2 regions of the Luteimonas vadosa genome follow, and region 2 is predicted to be linked to the other one. Evidence: predicted binding sites of a transcription regulator. Region 2 holds the regulator's gene; the other holds the start of a gene.
What was found. The regulator HrcA, encoded in region 2, represses chaperone genes, less so after heat shock. The targets are predictions, from matches to a motif close to TTNGCACTCNNNNNNNNNGAGTGCNAA.
Positions count from the first base shown of each region.

Region 1: the regulator HrcA is predicted to act here: its motif matches at 3,178-3,204, upstream of rpoH (RNA polymerase sigma factor RpoH).

Region 1 is NZ_BAABJY010000001.1:437,488-442,607, reverse strand. Features, by position in the region: gene ftsE (cell division ATP-binding protein FtsE) at 1-525, shown strand, start outside; gene ftsX (permease-like cell division protein FtsX) at 518-1,477, shown strand; gene ABD970_RS02040 (response regulator) at 1,481-2,326, shown strand; gene ung (uracil-DNA glycosylase) at 2,387-3,100, shown strand; gene rpoH (RNA polymerase sigma factor RpoH) at 3,215-4,093, shown strand; partial or broken gene ABD970_RS02025 (DUF1203 domain-containing protein) at 4,342-4,683, shown strand; gene zupT (zinc transporter ZupT) at 4,755-5,120, opposite strand, start outside.
Region 2 is NZ_BAABJY010000002.1:591,264-596,383, reverse strand. Features, by position in the region: gene dnaJ (molecular chaperone DnaJ) at 1-416, opposite strand, end outside; gene dnaK (molecular chaperone DnaK) at 565-2,493, opposite strand; gene grpE (nucleotide exchange factor GrpE) at 2,608-3,129, opposite strand; gene hrcA (heat-inducible transcriptional repressor HrcA) at 3,176-4,240, opposite strand; gene recN (DNA repair protein RecN) at 4,345-5,120, shown strand, end outside.

The DNA of each region.
Region 1 (5,120 bases), on a different contig from region 2:
CCCAGCCGCGGCGCGGTGCTGTTCGGCGAGCGCAACCTGCTCAAGGTGCGCGGCCGCCGGGTGGCCATGCACCGGCGCGAAGTCGGCGTGGTCTTCCAGGACCACCGCCTGCTGACCGACCGCAGCGTGTTCGAGAACATCGCCCTGCCGCTGATCCTGCGCGGCATGCGTCGCGGCGAGATCGGCAAGCGCGTGCGCAGCGTGCTCGAACGGCTGGGATTGGGCGATCGCGAACGCGCCTTGCCCACCCAGCTGTCCGCGGGCGAACAGCAGCGCGTCGGCATCGCCCGCGCCGTCGTGTCGGAACCGCGCTTGCTGGTCGCCGACGAACCGACCGGCAACCTCGACCCGACCTTGTCGGCCGAGATCCTCGCCCTTTTCTCCGCGCTGCCCGAGCACGGCACCAGCGTGCTGGTCGCCAGCCACGACCTCGGGCTGGTCAAGCGCATGCGCAAGCGGGTGCTGGTGCTCGACCAGGGCCGGCTGGTCGACGACATCGCCCCGGAGGACCTGGCCGATGCCTGAGCGTCCGCTGCAGGGCCCGTCGGCGCGTCCGTCGCGCACGTCCGCCGGGGTCGGGACCTGGCTCGACCACCACTTGTACAGCGTGGTTGCCAGCTTCGGTCGGCTGTTCCGCCGGCCGTTCGCGACCCTGCTGACCGTCGGTGTCCTGGCGATCGCGCTGGCCTTGCCGCTGGGACTGTGGCTCGCGCTGGACAATGTCGAACGCTTCGCCGGCACGGTGCAGCAGTCGCGCGAGATCAGCGTGTTCCTTGCCCCGGACACGGACGCGGCGCGCGTCGTCGCGCTGGCAGACGAATTGCGGGCGCGCGGCAACGTCGGCGGCGTGGAGCACCGGACGCCCGACCAGGGCCTGGAGGCGCTGCGCGCCCACAGCGGCCTCGGCGAGGCGATCGACGCGCTGGGCGACAACCCGCTGCCGCACGTGCTGGTCGTGACCCCGGCAGGCGACGAAGCGCTGGTGGCCGATTCCCTGCGCCAGCTGCCGGAGGCCGAGCTGGTCCAGCACGACGCGCAGTGGCGCCAGCGCCTGGACGGGTGGCTGCGCTTCGGTGGCCGCACCGCCTGGGTGCTGGCGGCGCTGTTCGGCCTGGGCGGGTTGCTGGTGGTGGGCAACACGGTGCGCCTGGATATCCAGTCGCGTCGCGAGGAAATCGGCGTGCTGCAGTTGCTGGGCGCCACGGACGGCTTCATCCGCCGGCCGTTCCTGTACCTGGGGGCGTGGTACGGTCTGGCCGCCGGTGCGCTGGCGCTGGGCCTGCTCGCCCTGGCCGGGATGGCGCTGCGGCCTGCGGTGTCCGACCTGGCCGCCAGCTACGGCAGCAGTTTCGGGCTGCAGGGGTTCATCCCGGTGCACGCCGCCTGGGTCTTCGCCGGTGCGACGGTACTCGGCTGGCTCGGCGCCCGCGTGGTGACCGGGCACTTCCTGCGCCAGACGCGCCCGACCGAGACCTAGGCGATGACCACGCTCCACGACATGCGCCACCTGGCCAGCGATACGCCGCGGATCATGGTGGTCGACGGCTCGCGCCTGGTGCGCAAGCTGATCGGCGACGTCCTCCGCCAGGAATTGCCCGACGTCGAGGTCGTGGGTTGCGCGGACCTGTCCGAGGCCCGCAGCGCCCTCGAGCAGGCGCCCGTCGACCTGGTCACGACCTCGCTGGTGCTGCCCGACGCCGACGGCCTCCAGCTCGCCCGCGCGGTGCGCGAGGCGGCCGGGCAGCGCTACGTGCCGGTGATCGTGGTGTCCGGCGACGTGCAGGCGCACCTGGAGACGCGGCGCTTCACCGAGGACGTCACCGACTATTTCGACAAGGCCAACGGCCACCAGGCGCTCGCGGCGTTCATCCGCGGCTACGTCCAGCCCGAGACCATCCCCGGCGCGCACGTGCTCTACATCGAGGACAGCCGCACGGTGGCGCTGGCGACCATGCGCATGCTCCAGGCGCAGCAGTTGCAGGTCACGCACATGATCAGCGCCGAGGAAGCGCTGGACTACCTGCGCGCGAAGCGCGACGACGACCCGCCCGGCGCCGACCTGCTGCTGACCGACGTGTACCTCAAGGGCGAGCTGAGCGGCCGCGAGCTGGTGCAGGCGGTGCGCGAGGAATTCGGCTACGGCAAGCGCCGCCTGCCGGTGCTGGTGATGACCGGCGACTTCAACCGCGTCAACCAGATGGCCTTGCTGCGCGACGGTGCCAACGACCTGGTGCTCAAGCCGATCGAGGAACGCCTGCTGGTGACCAAGGTGCTGTTCCAGTTGCGGATGTCGCGCCTGCCCGAGATGCCCGACATCGCGCCGTGACCGCGCGCGGCAACCCCCCCTTGGCCGCGGCACCGGCCGCCGTGCGGATGCGCTAGGGCCATGGGCGAGGACCGCATCCGGCTCGAACCCTCCTGGAAGGCGCGCGTCGGCGACTGGCTGCAGCGCGACGACATGCGCCAGCTGTCGCGGTTCCTGCGCGAGCGCAAGGCCGCGGGCGCCCGCATCTACCCGCCGGGCCCCCGGATCTTCGCTGCATTCGACGCCACGCCGTTCGACGCAGTGAAGGTGGTGGTCCTGGGGCAGGATCCGTACCACGGAGAAGGCCAGGCCCACGGCCTGTGCTTCTCGGTACAGCCGGGCGTGCCGGTGCCGCCCTCGCTGCAGAACATCTACAAGGAAATCGAGCGCGACCTCGGCATCCCCCGCCCCGACCACGGCCACCTGGTGGCGTGGGCGCGGCGTGGGGTGCTGCTGCTCAACGCCGTGCTGACCGTGGAGGCGGGCCGGCCGGGCAGCCACCAGGGCAAGGGCTGGGAGGGTTTCACCGACCACGTGGTCGAGACGCTCGCGCGCGAGCGCGAGGGGCTGGTATTCCTGCTGTGGGGCAGCTATGCGCAGGCCAAGGGGCGGATGGTGGATGCGCGCCGCCACCGCATCCTGCGTACCACCCATCCGTCGCCGTTGTCGGCGCACCGCGGCTTCCTCGGGTGCGGGCACTTTTCCGCGGCCAACCAGTACCTGGTTCGCCAGGGGGGCGCGCCGATCGACTGGTCCCTGCCGCCATTGGCCCCGGATCCTCCCGGCCAGCCATGAGCCTGTGCTAAGTCGCCAGTGACGCCTGCTCCCACCTGATTGTTCCATGAACAGAACACTGGAAACTTCCCATTGACTTAGCAGTCACACATGGCCACTGCTAAAATGGCCGCCATGACCACGATGACCAGCAACGCCCTCGTCGCCCACAACCTGCCCGTCCCCAGTGCGCTCGGATCGCTGGACGCCTACATCGGCGCGGTCCACCAGATCCCCGTCCTGTCGGTCGAGGAGGAGCAGGCGCTCGCCCACCGCTACCGCGACCAGGAGGACCTGGAGGCCGCGCGCGAACTGGTGCATTCGCACCTGCGTTTCGTCGTCCACGTCGCCCGCGGCTACAACGGTTATGGCCTGCCGCTGGGCGACCTGATCCAGGAAGGCAACATCGGCCTGATGAAGGCCGTCAAGCGGTTCGACCCCGCGGTCGGGGTGCGCCTGGTCAGCTTCGCGGTCCACTGGATCCGTGCCGAGATGCACGAGTACATCATCAAGAACTGGCGCATCGTCAAGGTCGCCACCACCAAGGCGCAGCGCAAGCTGTTCTTCAACCTGCGCAAGAGCAAGAAGCGCCTGGGTTGGCTGAGCGCGGACGAGGTGAGCGCGGTCGCGGCCGACCTCAACGTGCCCGAGCGCGAGGTGCTGGAGATGGAGTCGCGCCTGTCCGGTCGCGACATCGGCTTCGACCTGACCGCCGACGACGACGACAACGACCGCGCGCCGCCCGCGCCGGCCGCCTACCTGATGACGCACGACGAGGATCCGTCGGAAAGCTACGAGCGCATCGACCACGAGGACAGCCAGCTGCAGTTGCTGCACGAGGGGCTGGCGAAATTGGACGAACGCTCCCGGGACATCGTCGCCCGCCGCTGGCTGGATGCCAGCAACAAGGTGACCTTGCAGGAACTCGCCGACGAATACGGCGTGTCGGCCGAACGCATCCGGCAGGTCGAGGCCAACGCGCTGAAGAAGATGAAGGCGCTGTTCGTGGCCTGAGCCGGGCAGCGCGGCGACTGGACGACGGCCCGGGAAACCGGGCCGTTTGCTTGTGCACGATGCGGATATCGCTTCCGGCGTCCGCGTCCTAGGCTGTGCCCGAACCATCGGGAGCGAGTGCCATGGGCTACGTGGTCACCGGATTGCCGCTGCAGCCGTTCCAGCCGTTGTTCGCGCTGGACGACGACGCCCTGCAGGCGCGCGGCATCCGACGAATGTAGGTCGACGCCAGGCCAGGGTTCCCGTGCCGCGTGACCCTCGTGGACGCCGAGCCCGGGGACCGGGTTCTCCTGCTGTCGTGGCAGCACCTGGACGTCGAGACGCCGTACCGCGCCGACGGTCCGATCTTCGTCAACGAGTCCGCGAAGGAGACGGGCGTCTGGCGCAACGAGGTCCCCGAGCAGCAGCGCGGCAGGTTGCTGTCGGTCCGTGCCTACGATGCCGGCGGGTGGATGCGGGACGCCGAGGTCGTCGAAGGCGTGGAACTTGCGCCGCTGGTCGATCGCTACTTCAGCGAAGCGGCCGTCGACTTCCTGCACGTCCACAACGCGCGGCGCGGCTGCTACGCCTGCCGGATCGACCGCGCCTGACGGCAGGGAATCCGGCTATCGGGTCGGGATCCGCGTCGATGCCCCGCGCGTCCCGATGGGCGACGGGGTGCTCACCACTTGAACAACACCAGGCTGACCGCCAGCACGCCCATGCCGGACACCAGGCCGTACACGGTTTCATGGCCCTTGGCGTAGCGCTTGGCCGCCGGCAGCAGTTCGTCCAGCGCCAGGAACACCATCACGCCGGCGATGACGCCGAACACCGTGCCGAACACCGCGTCGGACAGGTACGGCCGCAGCAGCACGTAGCCGATGATCGCGCCGACCGGTTCGGCCAGTCCCGACAGCAGGCAGGCGACGAAGGCGTAGGTCTTGTTGCTGGTGGCGTAGTACACGGGCACCGCGATCGCGATGCCCTCGGGGATGTTGTGGATCGCGATGGCGAACGCCAGTGGCATGCCCACGGCCGGGTTCTC
Region 2 (5,120 bases):
AACTCGAGGCGCTTTTCCAGTCCCGCCACCGCCTCTTCCAGGTCCAGGTCCAGCACGTAGCCCACGTCGGCGCCGCGGCGCGGGCCGCGGCCGGCGCCACCGCCGAAGATGTTCCCGAAGATGTCTCCGAAGATGTCGCCCATGTCGGGCCCGCCGAAGCCCGGGCCGGCATTGCCGCCCCCCATGCCGTGCTCGAAGGCGGCATGTCCGTGCTGGTCGTAGATGCGGCGCTTGCCGCCATCGGAGAGGACTTCGTACGCCTCCTTGCACTCCTTGAACTTGTCCAGCGCGGAGGCATCGCCCGGATTCCGGTCCGGATGGTGCTTCATCGCGCAGCGACGATAGGCACGCTTGAGTTCCTCTTCGCTGGCGTTCCGGGCGACGCCCAGGACTTCGTAGTAGTCGCGTTTGCTCATGGGCGGGAGTTGGGGGTCCGGGAGGAGGTTGCGTCGCTGCGGATCAGCACCGGCGCGGCCGGCGGCGGATCCCGGAACGGCCGGCCGGACGGACCGAAGGAGCCGGGCCAGGCCCCGCTCCTCCGATCGCCGATCCAGCCGTCATGGCCTACTGCTTCTGTTCGTCGTCCTTGACCTCGGTGAACTCGGCATCGACCACGTCGTCGCCGGAGGGCGCCCCGCCCTCGGGACCCGCGCCGCCCTCGCCGTCCGGCCCCTGCTGCGCGGCCGCCGCGGCGAACAGGGCCTGCGCCGCTTCCTCCAGCGTCGTGGTCTTGGCCTCGATCTGGGCCTTGTCGTCGCCCTTCATCGCCGTCTCGACCTCGGCGATCGCGCCCTCGACGCGGCCGATCACTTCGCCACCGACCTTGTCGCCGTTGTCCTTGATGGCGCTCCGGGCGCTGTGCACCAGCGCGTCGGCCTGGTTGCGCGCCGTGACCAGCTCCTGGAACTTCCTGTCCTCTTCGCGATGCGCCTCGGCGTCGGACACCATCCGCTGGATCTCCTCCTCGGACAGGCCAGAGCCGGACTTGATCTCGACCTTCTGCTCCTTGCCGGTCTTCTTGTCCTTGGCGGTCACGTGGACGATGCCGTTGGCGTCGATGTCGAACGACACCTCGACCTGCGGCATGCCGCGGGGCGCCGGCTCAATGCCGGTCAGGTCGAACTTGGCCATCGACTTGTTGTAGCGGGCCTGCTCGCGCTCGCCCTGCAGCACGTGCACGGTGACGGCGGACTGGTTGTCCTCGGCGGTGGAGAAGGTCTGCGAGGCCTTGGTCGGCACCGTGGTGTTCTTCTCGATGATCTTGGTGAACACGCCGCCCAGGGTCTCGATGCCGAGGCTCAGCGGGGTCACGTCGAGCAGCAGCACGTCCTTGACGTCGCCGGCGAGCACGCCGCCCTGGATCGCGGCGCCGATGGCCACGGCCTCGTCCGGGTTGATGTCCTTGCGCGGTTCCTTGCCGAAGAACTCGGCCACGGCCTGCTGCACCTTGGGCATGCGGGTCTGGCCGCCGACCAGGATCACCTCGTTGATGTCACTGGCGCGCAGCCCGGCATCGTTGAGCGCGACCTTGCACGGCTCGATGGTCTTCTTGACCAGGTCCTCGACCAGCGATTCCAGCTTGGCGCGGGTCAGCTTGATGTTGAGGTGCTTGGGACCGGAGGCGTCGGCAGTGACGTAGGGCAGGTTGACCTCCGTCTGCTGGGCGCTGGAGAGCTCGATCTTGGCGCGCTCGGCCGCGTCCTTCAGGCGCTGGAGCGCCAGCGGATCCTTGCGCAGGTCGATGCCCTGGTCCTTCTGGAATTCCTCGACGAGGTAGTCGATCACGCGCTTGTCGAAGTCCTCGCCACCGAGGAAGGTGTCGCCGTTGGTGGCCAGCACCTCGAACTGCTTCTCGCCGTCCACCTCGGCGATCTCGATGATCGAGACGTCGAAGGTGCCGCCGCCCAGGTCGTAGACCGCGATCTTGCGGTCGGCGCCCTTCTTGTCCAGGCCGTAGGCCAGCGCGGCGGCGGTCGGCTCGTTGATGATGCGCTTGACGTCCAGGCCGGCGATCTTGCCGGCGTCCTTGGTCGCCTGGCGCTGCGAGTCGTTGAAGTACGCCGGCACGGTGATCACCGCCTCGGACACGGTCTCGCCCAGGTAGGCCTCGGCGGTCTTCTTCATCTTCTCGAGGATCCGCGCGGAGACTTCCTGCGCCGAGAGCTTCTTGCCGTCGCTGGTCTGCACCCAGGCGTCGCCGTTGTCGTGCTCGACGATCCCGTAGGACACCAGGTCGAGGTCCTTCTTGACCTCGGCGTCGCCGAACTTGCGGCCGATCAGGCGCTTGACCGCGTAGAACGTGTTCTTTGGATTGGTGACCGCCTGGCGCTTGGCCGACGCACCGACCAGTACCTCGCCGTCCTTGGTGTAGGCCACGATCGACGGCGTGGTGCGGTCGCCCTCGCTGTTCTCGATGACCTTGGCCTTGCCGCCTTCCATGATCGCCACGCACGAGTTGGTCGTGCCCAGGTCGATGCCGATGATCTTTGCCATAGTGGATTCCCTCTCGAATTCTCTGGTCTGTCGTGTCTGTCGTGGCGGCCTCGCCGCCGATGGGGGTTATCTGGGGGCGCGCCCGGAGGGTTCAAGCCATGGGCCGCTTCCGGCTCAGTCGTGGGGCGTCACCGCCACCATCGCCGGGCGCAACAACTGGTCGTTGAGCAGGTAACCCTTCTGGAAGGTCTGCGCGACCGCACCCGGCGCGATGCCTTCGGCCTCGATCACGCTCATCGCCTGGTGGTGTTCCGGGTCGAAGGCATCCCCCGGCCGCGGCGCGACGGCGACGAGTCCATGCTTGGCGGAGATCCGGCTGAGCTCGCGGAGGGTGAGTTCAACCCCCTCGCGCAGGGGGTCGGCGGCGTCTGCCGTCGAAAGCGCGGCATCCATCCCGTCCAGGACCGGCAGGAGGTCGTTCAGCAGCTGTTTGTTCGCGAAGCGGCAGGCGTTGCTGACCTCGCGCTCCAGCCGCTTGCGCTGGTTCTCCAGGTCGGCGCGTTCCACGAGCGACTGCGCCCGCAGCTGCTCGACCTCGCCACGGAGCGCTTCGAGCTCGTCCTGCACCGCCGTTTCCGGTGCGTCATCGCCTTGCGCGGCCGCCTCGGCCGCCTCTTGCTGGGGTTCGTTGCTCATCTTGGTCCGGTTTTCCTTGGCGGGCGTCACGCCGCCGGCCGGACAGCTATGGGGTTGTCCGCTCCGGATTCAAGGCGACCCCCAGCACGTCGGCCGCGGCTTGCACCACCGGAATCACCCGGTCGTAGGCCATCCGGGTCGGCCCGATGACGCCCAGCACGCCCAGGACCTGGCCGCCCGCGGAATAGGGAGCGGTGACCAGGGAAACCCCCTCCAACGGCGCCAGCCCGGTCTCCTCGCCGATGAAGATCCGCACCCCCGGGGCCTGCACGGTGCGCTCGAGCAGCTGCAGGATCTCCCGCTTGCGTGCGAAGGCCTCGAACAGCTCGCGCAGGCGATCCAGGTCCGACAGGTCCTGGACGCCGATCAAGCGGGTCTGCCCCGCGAGCAGCATGTCGTCGCCATCGGGCGCCAGCGCCTGCTCGGCGAGCTCGACCGATTGCGACAGCAGGGTCTCCATCTCGCTCCGCGCGTCGCGCATGTCGTGGATCAGGCGGGCACGGATCTCCGCCAGGGGGCGGCCGGCGAAATTCTGGTTGAGGTAGTTCGCCACCCGTTCCAGTTCGCCGGGTTCGTAATTGCGCCGGCCCTGGACGATGCGGTTCTGGACTTCGTTGTCGGCGAACACCACGATGGCCATCACCCGCTGCCCGTCCAGGGCGACGAAATCGATGTGGCGAAAGGCGAACTGCTCCCGCTTGGGCACGCTCACCACGCCGACGAAGTGCGTCATCGCGGACACCAGTTCCGATGCCGAGCCCAGCAAGGATTGCGTGCCGCCACCGGCTGGCAATTGCTGCCTCAGGCGGGCGACTTCGGCCTCGGGCAACGGCTTGAGCTGCAGCAGGGAATCCACGAAGACGCGGTACCCCTGCGCCGTGGGAATGCGGCCGGAGGACGTATGCGGGGCCGACAACAGCCCGACTTCCTCGAGGTCGGCGAGGATGTTGCGGATGGTCGCTGGGCTGACGTCGAGGCCGGCGTGCCTGGCCAGCGTCTGCGAGCCAACGGGCTCGCCGTCGCGGATGTGACGGCCGATCAGGGTGCGCAACAGCTGGCGGGCGCGGGGGTCGAGGTCGTGCGCGGCGTCGGGGGAGCGGTTGCTGACCATGCCCTTCATATAGGCGCCCCGGGTGCCGGGCGCAAGCGCCCCGCCGCGCGATCGTCGTGGCGGCGCCCCTGTCACCGTGCCGGGCAAGCGGGCACAATCGCGCCATGCTTACGCGCCTGTCCATCCGCGATTTCGCCGTCGTCTCTCGGACCGACCTGGAGTTCGGTCCCGGCATGACGGTGATTTCCGGTGAAACCGGCGCCGGCAAGTCATTGCTGGTCGACGCGCTGGGCTTCCTGTCGGGCATGCGCGCCGACAGCGCGATGGTCCGCCACGGCGCCGAGCGTGCCGAACTGCATGCCGAATTCGCCCTGGCGGGGTCGCCCCCTGCCGTGCAGTGGCTTCGCGAACAGGAATTCGACGACGGCGACGCCTGCGTGTTGCGCCGAACGCTGCGTGCCGATGGCGGCTCCCGGGCCTGGATCAACGGCCGCCCGGCGACGCTGTCGCAGCTGTCGGAGCTGGCGGGCCTGCTGGTCGAGATCCATGGCCAGCATGAACACCAGGCCCTGCTTTCCCGGCAAAGCCAACTGGCCCTGCTGGATGCCCATGGCGGCCACACCCCCTTGCTCGATGCGGTCCGTGATGCCGCCCGGCGCTGGACCGCGCTGCTGGAGGAACGCGACGCACTGTCCAGGCGGGGCGACGTCTCGGAACGGATCGAATGGCTCGACCACCAGCTGGCCGAGCTCGACCGTGAGAACCTGTCGGCCGAGAGCCTTGCCGACCTGGAGGCCGACCATCGCCGCCAGGCGCATGCGGCGAGCCTGATCTCGGGTTGCGACGATGCCCTGGCCTGCATCGGTGGCGATGCCGCTCCCGCCTTGCCCGCGCAACTGCAGCGGCTTCGCGCAGGTCTCGACCGCCTCCAGGAACACGA